3 regions of the Actinosynnema sp. NPDC050436 genome follow, and region 1 is predicted to be linked to each of the others. Evidence: riboswitches for the same ligand, from Rfam matches in the RefSeq annotation. Region 1 holds a riboswitch; each other region holds the start of a gene.

The links. Region 1 has a riboswitch for S-adenosylmethionine ahead of thrC (threonine synthase). Riboswitches for the same ligand answer to the same signal wherever they lie in the genome.
Region 2: it holds a riboswitch for S-adenosylmethionine, as region 1 does, so the genes downstream of both, AB0I60_RS33065 (aminotransferase class V-fold PLP-dependent enzyme) here and thrC (threonine synthase) in region 1, are expected to answer to the same signal.
Region 3: it holds a riboswitch for S-adenosylmethionine, as region 1 does, so the genes downstream of both, AB0I60_RS25595 (ATP-binding cassette domain-containing protein) here and thrC (threonine synthase) in region 1, are expected to answer to the same signal.

What each region holds. Positions count from the first base shown of each region.
Region 1 is NZ_JBFAJV010000005.1:384,266-390,178, forward strand. It holds gene AB0I60_RS16620 (hypothetical protein) at 1-198, shown strand, start outside; gene thrC (threonine synthase) at 277-1,539, opposite strand; SAM riboswitch class I at 1,551-1,666, opposite strand; gene holA (DNA polymerase III subunit delta) at 1,765-2,745, shown strand; gene rpsT (30S ribosomal protein S20) at 2,921-3,181, opposite strand; gene AB0I60_RS16640 (TSUP family transporter) at 3,367-4,167, shown strand; gene AB0I60_RS16645 (VOC family protein) at 4,136-4,915, opposite strand; gene AB0I60_RS16650 (hypothetical protein) at 5,018-5,254, opposite strand; gene AB0I60_RS16655 (SPFH domain-containing protein) at 5,256-5,913, opposite strand, start outside.
Region 2 is NZ_JBFAJV010000019.1:92,324-98,236, forward strand. It holds gene AB0I60_RS33055 (DUF167 domain-containing protein) at 1-143, shown strand, start outside; gene AB0I60_RS33060 (potassium/proton antiporter) at 342-1,814, shown strand; SAM riboswitch class IV at 2,016-2,130, shown strand; gene AB0I60_RS33065 (aminotransferase class V-fold PLP-dependent enzyme) at 2,171-3,487, shown strand; gene lspA (signal peptidase II) at 3,510-4,109, shown strand; gene AB0I60_RS33075 (RluA family pseudouridine synthase) at 4,106-5,035, shown strand; gene AB0I60_RS33080 (asparagine synthase-related protein) at 5,041-5,913, opposite strand, start outside.
Region 3 is NZ_JBFAJV010000011.1:142,879-148,791, reverse strand. It holds gene AB0I60_RS25610 (DUF4184 family protein) at 1-450, shown strand, start outside; gene AB0I60_RS25605 (MetQ/NlpA family ABC transporter substrate-binding protein) at 452-1,258, opposite strand; gene AB0I60_RS25600 (methionine ABC transporter permease) at 1,285-1,968, opposite strand; gene AB0I60_RS25595 (ATP-binding cassette domain-containing protein) at 1,965-2,975, opposite strand; SAM riboswitch class I at 3,173-3,265, opposite strand; gene rsmA (16S rRNA (adenine(1518)-N(6)/adenine(1519)-N(6))-dimethyltransferase RsmA) at 3,352-4,230, opposite strand; gene AB0I60_RS25585 (transglycosylase family protein) at 4,241-5,683, opposite strand.

The sequences.
Region 1 (5,913 bases):
CTGTTCGACGACGACCTGTCGATAGCGCCCGAGGACTGGCGCGCGAACCGGTACAACGGGCACAAGACGGCGTCACCGTGGCCGCAGCAGCTCACCGCGTGGCGGGCCGAGACCGAGGAGGTCGGGCCGTACCTGCTGCCCGAACTCTCGTCGTTCCCGCGCACCGGGTGGCTGCGGGTTCCGGACATCGTCTTGTGACCGGTCCGGTGGCGCGTTCGGCCCGCGCGCCGGGCACCTCCTGGGCGGGGGCGTGGCGCGCGAGCCGGTCGGGCGGAATCAGTCCTTCAGCGCGTTCAGCACGGCCTCGGCCGAGGGCGGGACGTTGGCGCGGGGACCGACGCGGTTGCCGAGGGCGTCGAGGGTCTTCAGGCCGTCGCCGGTGATCAGCAGCACCGTTTCGGCGTCCGGGTCGAGCTGACCGGTCTCGATGAGCTTCTTCGCCGTGGCGACGGTCACGCCGCCGGCCGTCTCGGCGAAGATGCCCTCGGTGCGGGCCAGCAGGCGGATGCCCTCGACCACTTCCTCGTCGGTGACGTCCTCGATCGCGCCGTTGGTGCGGCGGACCGCGTCCAGCACGTACGGGCCGTCCGCCGGGGCGCCGATCGCCAGCGAGCGGGCGATCGTGTCCGGGCGGACCGGGGACACCACGTCCTGGCCGGACTTGAACGCCGCCGCGACCGGGGAGCAGCCGGTCGCCTGGGCGCCGAAGACCTTGTACGGGGTGGCCTCGACCAGGCCGAGTTCGCCGAACTCGCGGAACGCCTTGTCGACCTTGGTCAGCTGCGAGCCGGACGCGATGGGCACCACGACCTGGTCGGGCAGCCGCCAGCCGAGCTGCTCGGCCACCTCGTAGCCCAGGGTCTTGGAGCCCTCGGCGTAGTAGGGGCGGACGTTGACGTTGACGAACGCCCAGTCCTCGTGCTCGGCGGCCAGCTCCTGCGCGAGGCGGTTCACGTCGTCGTAGTTGCCGTCGACGGTGATCAGGTTGCCGTCGTAGACGGCGGTCATGAGGATCTTGGCCTGCTCCAGGGAGGAGGGCACCAGCACGACCGACTGCCAGCCGGCGCGGGCGGCGGCGGCGGCCACGGCGTTGGCCAGGTTGCCGGTCGAGGGGCAGGCCAGGACCTTGAAGCCCAGTTCACGGGCGGCGGCGAGGGCGACGCCGACGACGCGGTCCTTGAACGAGTGGGTGGGGTTGCCGGTGTCGTCCTTGACCCAGACCTTGCGCACGCCCAGGGCCTTGGCGAGGCGGTCGGCCTCGACCAGGCGGGTGGCGCCGGGGTTGGTGTTGGGGTGCGACTCGACGTCGGCGGGGACCGGGAGCAGGCCGCGGTAGCGCCAGATCGACCGGGGGCCCGCCTCGATGTCCTCGCGGCGGACGCGGCCGAAGTCGTAGGCGACCTCCAGCGGCCCGAAGCACTCCAGACAGGCGTATTCCGGCGCGAGCGGGGTCTCGTGGCCGCATTCACGACACGACAGGGCACGAGCCGGGCCGAGGTCGAAGGAGGTGGTGGCCGAGGGCACACTGACAGCAGTCATCGCGAGGTATCTCCTCATCTTTCCCGCGTCGCGGGTCGGAATTGGCACCGTGGTCGTCGCAGCGGACGCTGCGCGACGGGTTGCCGGGGCTTCTTCGGGCCGATCCCTCTGCCCCTCTGGATGAGCGGTATTCAGTTGTGGCGTCCAACTTACGGCACGATCCCGACCGGCAGCCAGATCCGTCCACCATCCGGACGCGTTCCGGGGCGTGGGAGGATCGGGTCCGTGAGCGCGTCCGCAGTTACTCCAGACCCCGTGCACCTGGTCGTCGGCGAGGAAGAGTTGCTGGTCGAGCGCGCGGTGCGCGGTGCGCTGGCCGTGGCTCGCCAGGTCGATCCGCAGGCCGACCTGACCAGGGTGAAGGTGACTGAACTCACCCCTCCTGAGCTGGCCGAACTGGTGAGCCCCTCGCTGTTCGCAGAGGGGCGGGTGATCGCGCTGGACGCCGCCCAGGAGGCGGGCAAGGAGATCGCCGAGGCGGTCATCGCCTACGCCAAGGCGCCGGCCGACGGGGTGACCCTGGTCGTCGTGCACACCGGCGGCGGGCGCAGCAAGGTGGCCAAGGAGCTGCCCGCCGCGCTGCGCAAGGCCGGGGCGGCGGTGACCGAGTGCCCCAAGATCACCAAGGCGGCCGAGCGCGAGGCGTTCGTGCGCAACGAGATCCGCTCGGCGGGCGGCAAGGCCGACCCGGAGGCGGTTGGGGCGTTGATCGAGGCGATCGGGTCGGACCTGCGGGAGCTGGCGGCGGCGGCCTCGCAACTGGTGTCCGACACGGGCGGCAAGGTCGACGCGGACGCCGTCCACCGCTACCACCGGGGGCGGGCCGAGGTGACCGGCTTCGCGGTGGCCGAGAAGGCCGTGATGGGCGACCGGGGCGGCGCGCTGGAGGCCCTGCGCTGGGCGACCCAGACCGGTGTGCCGCACGTGCTGGTGGCCGACGCGCTGGCCGACGCGGTGCGGACCATCGCGCGGGTCTCGGCGGTGGGGCGGGGCGATCCTTTCAAGCTGGCCGGCGAGTTGGGGATGCCGCCGTGGAAGGTGAAGAAGGCGCAGGGGCAGGCGCGCGGCTGGGACGGTGACGGGTTGGCGGCGGCCATGTCGGTGGTCGCGGGGCTCAACGCCGACGTGAAGGGGGTGGCCGCCGACTCGGGCTACGCCCTGGAGCGGGCGGTGCTCAGGATCGTCGCGGCGTACGGGCGGCGCTGAGCCCGGAGCGGCGTTGCGGTGGGACGGTGCGGCACGGACGGTGCGGCACGCGGGACCGACGGCGTGGTGTGGTGCGGCGCGGCACGTGGGACGGGTGCCGGGTGCCGGGAAAAGCGAAGCGCCGCGCCCTCCGGAGAGGGGCGGCGCTTCGGGAGCTCTGCTCAGATCCGGGTGATCAGATCTGGTTGGCGCGTCGGGCCAGGGCCGACTTCTTGTTGGCGGCCTGGTTGGCGTGGATCACGCCCTTGGTGACGGCCTTGTCGAGCTTGCGGGAAGCCTCGCGGGCGAGGGCGACGGCCTTGTCCTTGTCGCCCGCCTCGGCGGCCTCACGGAACTTGCGGATCGCGGTCTTCAGCGACGACTTGACGGCCTTGTTGCGCAGCCGCGCCTTCTCGTTCGTCTTGATCCGCTTGAGCTGGGACTTGATGTTCGCCACGCGAAAGCCACCGTTTCCTCGGTCTTGGGGTCGCATCGCGCTGTGATCGGCCCCACCGGAGTGGGCTTCCTCCATTGCGGAATGCCGCGCGATACGGCTGCCGAGGTTATCAGGGCTGCTCGGGGCAGCGCGCACCGGTCCTCGGCGGAAAAACAGTACACGCGTCCGGTTACCCTGATCGGGTGATGACCGCTCTGGACTGGCCCGGGTTCGGGCAGGTGACGCTCGCCGGCCTCCTCTTCCTCTGCGTGGCCGCCGCCCTCGCCGGCGCGGTGGACGCGGTGGTGGGTGGGGGCGGGCTGATCCAGCTCCCGGCGTTGTTGCTGGTCGGGCCAGGTGGGCAGCCGCTCTACGCGCTGGCCACGAACAAGGTCGCGGCGGTCGTCGGCACGGCTTCCGCAGTCGGTGCGTACGCGCGGCAGACGACGATCGACTGGGCGTCGGCGATCCCGATGGCGGTCGCGGCGTTCGCCGGGGCCACGGGTGGGGCGGCCTTTGCGGGCGCGCTCGAACCCGGGGTGCTCAACGGTGTGGTGCTGGTCGCGTTGGTCGGTGTCGGGCTCTACACGTGGCGCAAGCCCGACCTCGGCGTGGCCGAGACGCCGAGGTTCGGCCGGGTCGCCCAGGTCTGCGTGATGGCGGCGGGTGGCGCGGTGGTCGGCTTCTACGACGGGCTGGCCGGGCCGGGTACCGGGGCGTTCCTGGTGTTCCTGCTGGTGGGCCTGGTGGGCTTCGCGTTCCTGCGGGCGTCGGCGACGGCCAAGATCGTGAACGTGGCGACGAACCTGGGCGCGCTGCTCTACTTCGTCCCGACCGGCAAGGTGCTGTGGGGGCTCGGTCTGGTCCTGGCGGTGTGCAACCTCGGCGGTGCGGTGTTCGGGGCGCGGCTGGCGGTGCGGCGCGGGTCCGCGTTCGTCCGGCGGGTGTTCCTGACCGTGGTCGTGGCGCTGGTGGTCAGCCTGGGGTGGAAGGCGGCGGTTGGATGACCTTGAACGTCGCGCCCATCGGGTCGCCCACGGTGGCGAACCGGCCGAACAGCGAATCGGCGACCGCGCCGACCGGGATGCCGCCCAGGTCCCGCGCCCGGTCCAGGGTGCCGTCCACGTCGGACACCTGGAAGTAGGTCATCCAGTGCGCCGGGATCTCCGCCGGGATGCCGTCGTCCATGCCGAACACCCCGCCCACCGTGTGGCCGGCCACCTGGAGCTGGGTGTAGGGGAAGTCCGGTAGCGGCTCCAGGTCGAACTCGAACACCTCGCGGTAGAACCCGGTCGCCCCGTCGGGGTCGCGGGTGGCCAGCTCGTTCCACACCACCGCGCCCGGCTCGTTCACCACGTACGCGCCGATGTGCTCGCCCGCTTCCCACAGCCCGAACGCCGCGCCGGTCGGGTCGACCGCGATCGCGCCCCGACCCGGACCGCCGGTGTCGAACTCCGGCACCAGGACCTTGCCGCCGGTCGCCGCGATCCGCTCCAGGGACTCGTCCAGGTCGTCGGTGGCCAGGTACGTCGTCCAGACGACCGGGAACATCGCGTCGCGGGGCATCTCGCCGAAGCCCGCGACCGGACGGCCGCGCACCAGGGCCATCGTGTAGCGCCCGGTCTCGGGGCCGCCGATCTCGAAGTCCCAGCCGAACAGCGCGCCGTAGAACTCCATGGTGGCTACGCGGTCGGTGGTCATCATGTCCACCCAGGCGGGGGTGCCCGGCGCGTACGGGGCGTTCAGCTCGCTCACCCCGTCAACGGTCGCACCGGGTGCGATGGGCCGCGAGTCGATCACCGGGTGGCGAGACAGCCGCCCGATCGTTCCTCGCGGAACGGTCGGGCGGCTGCTAGGTCAGGCGCTCGGTGGCTCGTCGTCTTCCGGGTCGCTGGGCCGGGCGTCCTTGCGGGGTCTGCCGCGCCGGGTCGGGGCGGCTGTCCCGGCCGGGAGGCGGCCCGCCTCGGCCAGCGCCCGGCGGAGCAGGAACTCCATCTGCGCGTTGGTGCTGCGCAGCTCGTCGTTCGCCCACCTGGTCAGCGCGTCGTGCACGGCTGGGTCGAGGCGCAGCAGGACGCTCTTGCGCTCGCCCACGTCAGTGGTACAGCGAACCGGTGTTCACGACGGGCTGCGTCGACCGGTCACCGCACAGGACCACCAGCAGGTTCGACACCATGGCCGCCTTGCGCTCCTCGTCCAGCTCCACCACGTCCTTCTCGGCCAGCTTGTCCAGCGCCATCTCCACCATGCCGACCGCGCCCTCCACGATCCGCTGCCGGGCCGCGATGACCGCGCCCGCCTGCTGGCGCTGGAGCATCGCGTGGGCGATCTCCGGGGCGTACGCGAGGTGCGTCAGCCTCGATTCGATCACCTTGACGCCGGCCGCCTGCACGCGGGCCGCGATCTCCACCGACAGGGTCTCGGTGATCTCGTCCGCGTTCTCCCGCAGCGACAGGCCGGCCTCGTCGTGGTTGTCGTACGGGTAGCTGGTGGCGATGTGCCGCACGGCCGTCTCGGTCTGGATGCCGACGAACCGCACGAAGTCGTCCACCTCGAACTTCGCCCGCGCGGTGTCGTCCACCTGCCACACCACGACCGCCGCGATCTCGATCGGGTTGCCGTCGGCGTCGTTGACCTTCAGGGCGGCCGTCTCGTGGTTGCGGATCCTGGTCGACACCTTCACCCTCGTGGTGAACGGGTTCGCCCAGCGCAGGCCGTCCTCGCGGACCGTGCCGGTGTAGCGGCCCAGGAAC
Region 2 (5,913 bases), on a different contig from region 1:
GCAGGGCGGTGGCCGGGGCGTTCGGCGTGCGCAGCCGGGACGTGCGGATCGTGCGGGGCGAACGCGGCCGGGACAAGGTGGTCGAGCTCGACCCGGCCCCGGCCGACGCCCGGGAACGCCTCGCGCGGCTCCTCGACGGCTGACCGGCGGGTCGTCCGAGCGGACGATCGGTCCGATGTGGATGGTCGACGGCGGTGCGTCCACCGTGGACCCCGCCCCGCCGCACCGCAACCGCCCGGCGCGGCCCCGGTGGGCACAGCCGGTGCCGGATTAGTCCAAATCGACGTCAGCGGGGGAGAATGCACACCACCGAGTGAACAACTGGAGGTCGAGTGGGTGGTGTGACGGCCTTTCTCGGCATCGGCGCCGCGGTGTTGCTGCTCTCCGTCATCGCGGTGCGGGTGTCGACCAAGCTCGGTCTGCCCTCGCTCCTGCTGTACCTGGGCATCGGCGTGCTGCTCGGCGAGTCCGTGCTCGGCATCCAGTTCGAGGACGCCGACCTGACCCGCTCGCTGGGCACCGTGGCGCTCGTGCTGATCCTCACCGAGGGCGGCCTGACGACCCGCTGGACCGCCGTGAAACCCGCCCTGGGGCTGGGGATCGCACTGTCCACAGTGTCCGTCGCGGTCAGCGTCGGGCTGACCGGCCTCGGCCTGCACCACCTGCTCGGCCTGGACTGGCGCACGGCCCTGCTGTGGGGGGCGGTGCTGTCGTCCACCGACGCGGCGGCGGTGTTCAGCGTGCTGCGCGGGGTGGGCGTCGGCAAGCGCCTGATCGGCGCGCTGGAGCTGGAGTCCGGCCTCAACGACGCCCCGGTGTACATCGCCGTGGTGCTGCTCGCCTCCCCCGATCCGGTGACGTGGACCGCGCCCGCGCTGATGGCCTACGAGCTGCTCGCCGGCGGCGCGATCGGCGTCGCGCTCGGGTGGCTGGGCGGGGTCGGGCTGCGGCGTGCCGCACTCCCGTCCACCGGCCTGTACCCGCTGGCCACGGTCGCGGTGTGCCTGCTCGCCTACACGGCCGGCGACCTGGCGCACGCGTCCGGGTTCCTCGCGGTCTACACGGCGGCCCTCGTGCTGGGCAACGCCCGCCTGCCGCACCGGTCGGACACGCTGTCCTTCGCCGAGGGCCTGGGCTGGATCGCCCAGATCGGCCTGTTCGTGCTGCTGGGCCTGTACGCCTCGCCCGGCCGGCTGTTCGAGTCCCTGATCCCCGCGCTGGTCGCGGGCGGCGTGCTGGTCCTGCTGGCCCGGCCGGTGTCGGTGCTGTGCGCGGCGCTGCCGTTCAAGGTGCCGTGGCGCGAGCAGGTGTTCATCTCGTGGTCCGGGCTGCGCGGCGCGGTCCCGATCGTGTTCGCCCTGATCCCGCTCATCCAGGGCTTCGACGGCGCGCAGCAGCTCGTGGACGTGGTGTTCGTGCTGGTCATCCTGCTGACGGTGGTGCAGGGCTCGACCCTGCCGTGGATGGCGAAGTGGCTCGGGCTGGTGCGCTCCGGCGAGGCGCAGGAGGTCCAGGTCGACTCCTCGGCGCTGGACGAGCTGGGCGCGGAGCTGCTCCAGGTGCGCATCCAGACCGGGTCCAAGCTGCACGGCGTCTACCTCAGCGAGCTGCGGCTGCCGCCGGGCGCGGCGGTGAGCCTGGTGGTGCGCGGCGACGACGGGTTCACCCCGCAGGCCACCACCCGCCTCCAGGTGCACGACCAGTTGCTGGTGGTCTGCACGGACGCGGCCCGCACGGCGGCCGAGAAGCGCATCCGCGCCGTCGACCGCGCCGGCCGCTACGCCCGGTGGAAGGGCGACGCGGGCCTGCCGTGACCCGCCGGTCCCCGCTGTGATCCCGGTCGCGCCCGGAGGGCGGTACCGGGCGGGCGGACCGGTGCGGTGATCGCCGCCGTGACCTGCGGGAGCCGCCGGGCCCTGGCGGTTCCCGCACGGCGGGCGGAAGCGGCGGGCGGGCTCCCGGATCGTGAACGGGCCTCGACTCGGCGCGGTGCCGTGGGCTAACTTCGGTCCCGAGGTCATGAGTGCCAGCGCGAAGCTCGGGCTAGCTGGCCGGCAACCCTCCTACCGCGGTGGGGTGCCCCCGATGAGGACCTGGCCTGGCGCGCAGGGCGTCGGGCAAGCGCGGGCCTCCCATGCCACGGAGTCCGCCGGACCCGTCGGAGGTTGTCATGACCGTCGCAGTTCCCGGATCGATCGCCGCCCTGCCCCGCGTCGTCGGGGCGTCGCTGCGCGTCCCGCTGGTCACCGGCGAGCGCGTCGAGTACGCCAACCTCGACCACGCCGCCAGCGCACCCTGCCTGGAGCAGGTCCGCGACGCCGTGGACGAGCTGCTGCCCTGGTACGCCAGCGTGCACCGGGGCGCGGGCTTCGCCTCCCAGGTGTCCACCCGGGTCTACGAGCAGGCCCGCGACTCGGTGCGCCGCTTCCTCGGTGCCCGCGACACCGACACCGTCGTGTTCACCCGCAACACCACCGACTCGCTGAACCTGCTGGCCCGCAGCCTGCCCCGGCACACCTCCGTGGTGCTGTTCGACACCGACCACCACGCGGCGCTGCTGCCGTGGCGCGGCCCGAACGTGCGCCGCCTGGTCACCCCGGCTAGGCCCGCCGAGGCCGTGCTGGAGCTCGACCGCGCGCTGCGCGCCACCCCCGAAGGCCCCCGGCTGGTCGTGGTGACCGGCGCGTCGAACGTGACCGGCGAGGTGTGGCCGGTGGCCGAACTCGCCGCCGTCGCCCGCCGGCACGGCGCCCGGGTCGCGCTCGACGCCGCGCAGCTCGCCCCGCACCGCCCGGTGGACCTGCGGGCGCTGGACGTGGACTACGCGGTGCTCTCCGGCCACAAGGTCTACGCCCCGTTCGGCACCGGCGTGCTGGTCGGCCGGGCCGACTGGCTCCAGGCCGCCGACCCGTACCTGGTCGGCGGCGGCGCGACCGCGCGGGTCACCGACCACGGCGACCGGCTGGGCGTGGCCTGGTCGGCGGTGCCGGAGCGGCACGAGGCCGGGTCGCCGAACGTCGTGGGCGTGCACGCCCTCGCGGTGGCCTGCGACGTGCTGGGCCGGCACTGGGAGCAGACCACCGCGCACGAGCGGGAGCTGCTGGCCCGGCTGCGCGCCGGCCTGGCGACCGTGCCCGGCGCGCACGAGCTGTCGCTGTTCGGCCCCGGGCAGGACCGGGTGGGCGTGGTGAGCTTCGTGGTGCACGGGCAGGACGTCGGCTTCCTGGCCGCCGCGCTCGCCGCCGAGCACGGCATCGGCGTGCGGGACGGCGCGTTCTGCGCGCACGTCGCCGTGCACCGGCTGACCGAGGGCGACCGGGCGCTGCGCGCGTCGCTGGGCCTGGGCAGCACCGCCGAGCACGTCGACCGGTTCGTGGCGGCGCTGCGGTCGCTGGTGGTCGAGGGCTCGCGGTGGCGGTACCGGGTCGTCGACGGCCGGTGGGTGCCGGAGGACGACGAGCGGGCGCTCCCGCCGTTCCTGCGCTGAACGGATGCTGGACAATGGCCCGGTGAGCACCGATCCCAACACCGGTCCGGAGCACCGGGCCGCCCCGGTCGACCCGGACCCGGGCGGCACCGCCGAGCCGCCACCCCCGAAGAGCCGGGTGGCGCTGCTCGCGGCGATCGCCCCGGTGGTGCTGGCGCTCGACGTCGCGACCAAGGTCGTCGCGGTCGAGCAGCTGGAGGGCCGGGAACCCGTCGAGCTGCTCGGCGGACTGGTCTACCTGTCGTTCCTGCGCAACTCCGGCGCGGCGTTCGGCCTGGCCGAGGGCTGGACGGTGATCCTCGCCCTGATCGCGGTGGGCGTGGTCGGGTTCATCCTGTGGATCGCCCGCAAGCTGCGGTCGGTCGGCTGGGCGGTCGGCCTCGGGCTGGTGCTGGGCGGCGCGGCGGGCAACCTGGTGGACCGGCTGTTCCGGTCGCCGGGACCGCTGCGCGGGCACGTGGTCGACTTCATCTCGGTCGTCGAGCCCTACGGCACGTTCTTCCCGGTGTTCAACATCGCCGACTCCGGCATCTGCGTGGGCGGCGCGATCATCGTGATCATGGCCGCGCTCCAGCGCGACTACGACGGGACCCGCCACGTGAAGCCGGTGGAGGACGCATGAGCGACTACCGCACGCTGCCCGTGCCCGACGGGCTGGACGGGATGCGCGTCGACGCGGGCCTGGCCAAGCTCCTCGGCCTGTCCCGCACGGTCGTGGCGACCCTGGCCGAGGCCGGCGACGTGGTGCTCGACGGCCAGCCCGCCGGCAAGTCCGACCGGCTGGTCGCGGGCTCGTGGCTGGAGGTCGCGCTGCCCGAGCCGGAACGCCCGGTGCAGGTGCAGGCGATCGCCGTCGAGGGCCTGGAGGTCCTGCACGAGGACGACGACATCATCGTGGTCGACAAGCCGGTCGGCGTGGCCGTGCACCCCAGCCCCGGCTGGACGGGCCCGACGGTGGTCGGCGGGCTCGCCGCCGCCGGGGTGCGGGTCGCCACGTCCGGCGCGGCCGAGCGGCAGGGCGTGGTGCACCGGCTGGACGTCGGCACGACCGGCGTGATGGTGGTCGCCAAGAGCGAGCACGCGTACTCGGCGCTCAAGCAGGCGTTCAAGGAGCGGACGGTCGACAAGCTGTACCACGCGCTGGTGCAGGGCCACCCGGACCCGATCAAGGGCACCGTCGACGCGCCGATCGACCGCCACCCCAAGCACGACTACAAGTTCGCGGTGATGGCCAACGGCAAGCCGAGCATCACCCACTACGAGGTGGTCGAGGCGTTCCGGGCGGCGTCGCTGCTCGACGTGCACCTGGAGACCGGGCGCACCCACCAGATCCGGGTGCACTTCTCCGCGCTGCGCCACCCGTGCGTGGGCGACCTGACCTACGGCGCGGACCCGGTGCTGGCCAAGCGGCTGGGCGTGACCCGGCAGTGGCTGCACGCGCGCACGCTGGGCTTCTACCACCCGGCCGACGGCCAGTGGGTCTCGTTCACCAGCGAGTACCCGGCCGACCTGGCCGACGCGCTGGAACTGCTGCGCGCCGAGGGCTGACCGCGCTACCGCGCCGGGCCGACGACGGACCCGGCGCGCAGCCACGCCTCGCAGCCGATGAGGTCCTCCACCGCGAACTGGTGGTCCTCCACGACGTGCGCGGTCTCCGTGAGCCGCCGGACCCGGTCGGGGTCGACCAGCCCGCGCTCGGCGAGCAGCGAGTCCGCGAACAGGTCCCGGACGGCGGCGGCGTTGCGGCGCAGCCCGTCGTACGCCTCGGCGCTGAAGTCGCCCTTGGTCTGCCGCCGGCGCAGCGGCTCGGGCAGGATGCCGCGCATGGCCTCGGCGAGCAGCCGCTTGTACTGCCAGGGCGTGGAGCGGTGGTGCGCCTGGACGGACAGGACGGCGTCGAGGACCCGGTCGTCGAGGTAGGGCAGGTCGAGGAAGACGTGCTGCTCGGCGTGCAGGGCGGCCAGGTGCCGGTAGCCCGCCGCAGCGGTGCGCAGCACCAGCACCGTCTGGTGCTGCCCCGGGTCGGCGGCCAGGGGCTCGGCGTCGTCGGCGGCGCGGCGCAACGCCGCCCGTGCGGTGGCGACGGCCTCCGGCGTCGCGCACGAGGAGGCGCGCAGCGGGCTCAGGCCCCAGCCGAACAGGGGACCGCGTTGCGGTGCCCCGGGCCGGGTGAGGCCGGCGGCCTGGTCGCGCCACCAGCCGGAGACGGTGCCGGGCCGGGCGAGAAGACCGCGCAGGGTCTCGGCCGGCGGCCAGCGCTCGACCGCCCGGTGGGCGCGCAGCAGCCGCAGCGCGGTCACCGGGGCGCGGCGCAGCAGGCCGTGGAGGTGGCCGTGCACCGGGAGGAACAGCTCGTCGCCGCCGTGCCCGCCGACGTGGTGGTGGTAGCCCCGGTCGGCGAGCAGGCCGACGACGTGGCGCTCCAG
Region 3 (5,913 bases), on a different contig from region 1:
CGCCTCGGCCCGGCCGCCGCCGCCTCGGCGCTCGTCGGCGTGGTGACCCACTTCGCGTGGGACGCCTTCACCCACCACGACGGCTGGGGCGTGCGGCTGTTCCCGGCGCTGGAGGACGACGTCCTCGGGATGCCCGGTTTCGCGCTGGCCCAGTGGCTGAGCACGGTCCTGGGAGCCCTGGTCACCCTCGCCTGGTGCGCCCGGCAGCTCTCCCGGATGCCCCGCCGGCCGGTCCCGGCCCGGTACGCGCCCCCGGCTCGCCCGGCCCTGGTCCGCACCGCGCTGGCGGTGTTCACCGCCGGGTTCGCGGCGTTCACCACCACCGGCGACAACTCGACGGACGTCCTGGTCAGCGGGTCGATCACGGTGGTGACCGGCGCGCTGGCGGGCGTGGCCCTCTACGGCGCGTGGCGCGCTCTCCGGGGAGAGCGCGCCACCGCGGACCGCTGACTCAGACCGCCAGGACCGACCCGGAGAAGGTGGTCTTGATGTAGTCCTTGACCTGCGGGGACTGGAGCAGGGCGAGCAGGTCCTTGATCCGCTTGTCGTCCTTGAGCTCGGCGCGGGTGACCAGGCCGTTGGCATTGGGGTTGCCCTCGGCCTTCTCCAGCACCAGCGCGTCGGAGGACGGCTTGAGGCCGGCGTCGATCGCGTAGTTGCCGTTCACCACGGAGGCGTCGGTGTCCTCCAGCGACCGGGGCAGCTGGGCCGCTTCCAGCGCCACGAACTCCAGGTTCTTCGGGTTCTCCGCGACGTCGCGGATGGACGGGGTCTTCTCCGCGCCGGCCTTGAGCTTGATCAGCCCGTTGTCGGCGAGCAGCCGCAGGCCCCGGGCCTCGTTGGTGGCGTCGTTGGCCACCGCGACCTTCGCGCCGGACGGCAGGTCGGTGAGCTTCTTGTGCTTCTTGGAGTACACCCCGAGCGGCTCGACGTGCACCGGGCCGATCCACTCCAGCTTCGCGCCGCTCTCCGCCTTGAACGTGTCCAGGTACGGGATGGTCTGGAAGTAGTTGGCGTCCAGCGAGCCGTCGACCAGGGCGGTGTTCGGCTGGACGTAGTCGGTGAACTCGACGACCTCGATCTTGAGGCCCTTGTCCTCGGCGAGGTTGTCCGCCACGTACTTGAGCACCTGGGCGTGCGGGACGGGGCTGACGCCGACCTTCAGGGCCGCTTCCGGGTCGGAGGCGGCACCGGTCTGGCCGCTGCCGCAGCCCACTGCGGTCAGCAGCACGGCGACGAGGGCAGCACGAATGCGCATGTCATTTCCTTTTGCGGAGAGGTGTGTCAGACGGAGGCGTGGCGGCGGCGGTCGACGCCGCGCGCGATGCGGTTGCCCGCGAACTGGATCAGGGTGGCCACGATGGCGAGCACCACGACCGTCGCCCACAGGTAGCGGTCGTTGAACCGCTGGTAGCCCTCGCGCACGGCGAGGTCGCCGAGGCCGCCGCCGCCCACCACGCCGGCCATGGCCGAGTAGCCGAGCAGGGCGATGGCGGTCACGCCGATGGCGTTGACCAGCGCGGGCAGCGACTCGCGCAGCAGCACGCTGCGCACGATGCGGGTGGTGGAGGCCCCGGTCGTCACGGCGGCCTCGATCACCGCGACGTGCACCTCGGACAGGACGTTCTGGACCAGCCGCCCGACGAACGGGATCGCGCCGACCGCCAGCGGCACGATGGCCGCCGTCGGCCCGATCGTGCCGCCGAGGATCAACCGGGTGAACGACATCAACACGATCAGCAGCACCAGGAAGGGCATGGACCGGCCGAGGTCGACCACGAAGCCGAGCAGTTTGTGCACCACGGGCCTGGGCCGCAGCCCACCGGGGGCGGTGAGCTGCAGCCAGACGCCGAGCGGGATGCCGAGAACCACGGCGATCAGGGTGGAGACGCCCACCATGTAGACGGTCTGGCCGGTGGCGACCAGGACGTCGTCCAGCACGGTGGACCAGGGTGTCGCAGACCTCACGCAGCTACTCCCTGGGGCCCTGCCAGTGTTCGGCGCACCGCGCCACCCGCTTCCGAGATCCACTCCAGCGCCGAGTCAGCGCGCTCGCCGGTGAGGCCGACGCGGAACCGCGCCACGGGGGTCTCCCCGAGCCGCGTCAGGCCGCCGCCGAGCAGGTTGAGGTCGACGCCGAACCGGCTGGTCGCCTCGGGCAGCAGCGCGCCGACGGCCGCGAAGCCGACCAGCACGACGTCCGCGACGCGGTCGTACGCGCCCTCGGCGGCCGGGTTCTGGTCCACGGCGGGCAGCAGCGAGGCGGCCGTGCGCGAGGAGGCGTCGGCGACCAGGCTGAGCACCTTGCCGTGCTCGACCACGCGGCCGTCCTCCAGCACCGCGACGTCGTCGCAGATCTTGCGGACCACGCCCATGTCGTGGGTGACCACGAGCACGGTCACGCCGAGTTCGGCGCGCGCGCGGTCGAGCACGGTCAGCACGGAGCCGGTGGTGTCGGGGTCGAGCGCGGAGGTCGGCTCGTCGGCCAGCAGCACGGACGGGCTGGCCGCCAGGGCGCGCGCGACGGCGATCCGCTGGCGCTGGCCGCCGGAGAGCTGGTCGGGGTAGACGCCCGCCTTGTCGGTGAGGCCGACCAGGTCGAGCAGCTCCGCGACGCGGGTGCGGCGCTGCGGGCCGGCGACGCCCGCCGACTCCAGCGGGAGCGCCACGTTGCCGGCGGCGGTGCGCTGGCGCAGCAGCGAATCCCCTTGCGGCACAACGCCGATCTGCCGGCGGGCGGCGCGCAGCGCCGGTCCGCCGAGGGACACCAGGTCGGTGCCGTCGACGCGGATCGCGCCGCTGTCGGGGCGCTCCAGCAGCGCGACGCACCGCGCCAGCGTGGACTTGCCCGCCCCGCTGGGGCCGACGACGCCCAGGACGGTGCCGGCGGCGACGTCCAGGTTCACGCCGTCCAGCGCGCGAACCTGACCGGTACTTCCGGGAAAGGTCTTGGTGAGGTTCTCGACAGTGATCACGATTTCGCTCCACGACTGCACGCGGCAGCGCACGCTCGTGGCGTGCGCGTCCGAAGGCCGGTTCAAGAAGGGTGTCCCGAAAGGGACGACGAGGACTCGAAAATGCGCCGAGGCGGATTAGCTGCGACAGCCCGAAACCGTGCGGCGGCCGTGGTCGACGACTCGCCGGCGCGTGAGCAGCATCCTGGGCACGTGATCCTCCATCGATCCTGGCTGAAGCACCTGCCTCCATGGGGAGGTGGTTGCTGCGGCGTCGTAGAGCCAGGTCTCTCGGCCGCTCGGGATGGCAGCACGAGTACACCTGACGCAGAGGCTTGAACGCAAGCCTGCATGAGGATCGTTCGTCAAATCACACTTTCGGCCGAAAGATCATCGGCTATTGCGGTGAGGAAACCTCGGCTATCCGGACGAAATCTCCGACGTCCAATTGCTCCCCCCGCAGGCCGGGGTCGACCCCCGCCAGCACCAGCAGCCGCTCCGCCTCGGCGGCCGAGCCGGCCCACCCGGCGAGCGCGCCCCGGAGCATCTTGCGGCGCTGCGCGAAAGCCGCGTCCACCAACGAGAACAGCCGCACGCGGTCCACAGTGGACAGCGGCTCGTGGCGGGTGAAGGCGACCAGCGCGGAGTCCACGTTCGGCACCGGCCAGAACACCGAGCGCGACACCGGTCCGGCCTTGCGGGCGTCCGCGTACCAGGCGAGCTTCACGCTGGGCACCCCGTAGACCTTGCTGCCCGGCCGGGCGGCCATCCGGTCGGCGACCTCGGCCTGCACCATCACCAGCCCGGTGCGCAGCGACGGCAGCAGCGCCATCAGGTGCAGCACCACCGGCACGGCCACGTTGTACGGGAGGTTGGCCACCAGCGCGGTGGGCGGGACCGGGAACCGGTCGGCCGTGACGCGCAGGGCGTCGGCCTCGACGACGGTCAGCCGGTCGGCGAGCCCGGGGGCGCGCTCCGCCACCGTCAGCGGCAGCCGGGCGGCCAGCACCGGGTCGATCTCGACGGCGGTCACCGAGGCGCAGGCGGGCAGCAGCGCGAGGGTCAGCGAGCCCAGTCCCGGGCCCACCTCCAGCACCGCGTCGTCCGGGCCGAGGTCTGCCGAGGCCACGATCTTGCGGACCGTGTTCGGGTCGTGGACGAAGTTCTGCCCGAGCTTCTTGGTCGGCCGGACGTCCAACTCGGCAGCCAGCCGACGCACATCAGCCGGCCCGAGGAGGGAACTCCCGGGGCCGGCCGAGGAAGCAGCTTCGGTCACCGCCGGAAATCTACGGCAGGCCGAGCTGCGACCGGCAGTGGGGCCACGCCGAGTACCCGCCGCGCGCGTCGCGCACCTTGGTGGCGATGGCGATCTGCTGCTCGCGGGTGGCCTGGTGGGGGTACGCGGCGTACTGGCCGCCGCCGTTGGAGTCCCACGTGCGCTTGTCGAACTGGAGGCCGCCGTAGTAGCCGTTGCCGGTGTTGATGGCCCAGTTGCCGGTGGCCTCGCACTGCGCGAGCCGGTCCCACACCTCGCCGTCGGGCGGGAGCTTGGTGCCGACCTTGACCTTCTTGGCCTTGGGCTCCTTGGTGACCTTCGCGCCCAGCTTCTCGCGGCCGGTCTCCTTGCCGTTCTTGATGGTCACCCGGTAGGTGACGATCTGCTCGCCCGGCTCGCCCGCCTCGACGGTCTCCTTGGAGCCCTTCATCATCGAGTCGTCCTTGACCTCCTCGACGGGCGGCTCGACGGCCTCCGTCGCGTTGATCACGGACACGCCGGTGCGGCTGATGTGGACCTCGGCGCCGTTGGTGATCCGCAGGTCCCCGGCGGACTCCAGCTTGTCCTCCGGACCGAGTTCGATCTTCTCGGCCTCGATCAGCTCGTCGACCGTCAGCGCGGTCGTGGTGAGCTGCTTGGGCTCGTTGCCGCCGTCGTAGAGCGTGATGGTCTTGAGGCTCTTGACCTCCAGCGACATCCCGCCCAGCGGCACGGCCATGCCCCGGTCGTGGGAGACCCAGGCACCCTCGTCGGCAACCTCGAGCTGGTCGAGCGCCTCGTCCACGGTGACCGAGCGGACCCAGCCCTCGCGCTGCTCGCCGTCGACGGTCATCTTGACCAGCCGGCCCCGGTCGAGCGAGATCTTGCCGCCGTCGCCGACCTTGGCCTGGGGCGACGGGCTGAGCGCGTCGTGCTCGCCGACCGCGATGCCCTCGTCGGCGAGGATCTCGCCCACGGTGGACTCGTAGGTGCGGACGGTCTTGGCCTCGCCGTCCACGTCGACCGTGACGGACTTGTCCATGGCGATGGCGGTCGCGCCACCGCCGGAGATGGTCACCAGCACGGTGGCGACGGCGGCCTTGAGGAAGCGGCGCTTCCACTTCCCGGCGGCCTCGACCAGGGCGGCGGGCGGGGCGCTCGGCTGCTCGGCGGCCTGGCCCTCGGCGGTCCGGTCCTGGGAGACCTCGTCCGGGATGATGATCGGCGGGAGGAGCGTGGTCTCGGCGTTGATGAGCTTGATCAGCTCGTCGACGTCGACGTTGGCGCTCGCCAGCAGGTCGTCCGCGTCGGGTCCGAGGACCTCCAGGACGTCGTCCGGCGTGATGCTGAAGACCGCGGTGTCCCATTCGGACCACCCGGGCTCCGGTCTGTCCAGGACGTCCACGCTGGTGGGCGGCTGCTGGTCGACCTGCACGGGAGTAAACCAGTCGGTGTCCTCGTTGAACGAGTTCACGGGGTTCCATACCTCCTGAAGGCGCGAAGGTCTCGCGCACACGTTCGGTGTCGGCGGTCAGCTCGTGATCTCCGGCAACTCCCGCGTGTGTGGTGTCTTCATCGCTTCTGGTGTGTCACCCGCCCCGACTGCGGGCTGCGCCCCGCGAACGAAACCGGGGGCACGGTCACGGGACCGTAACGGGTGCGCGGGGGTTGTGCAAACACCCCTGCGGGCTCTGTGATTCCAGT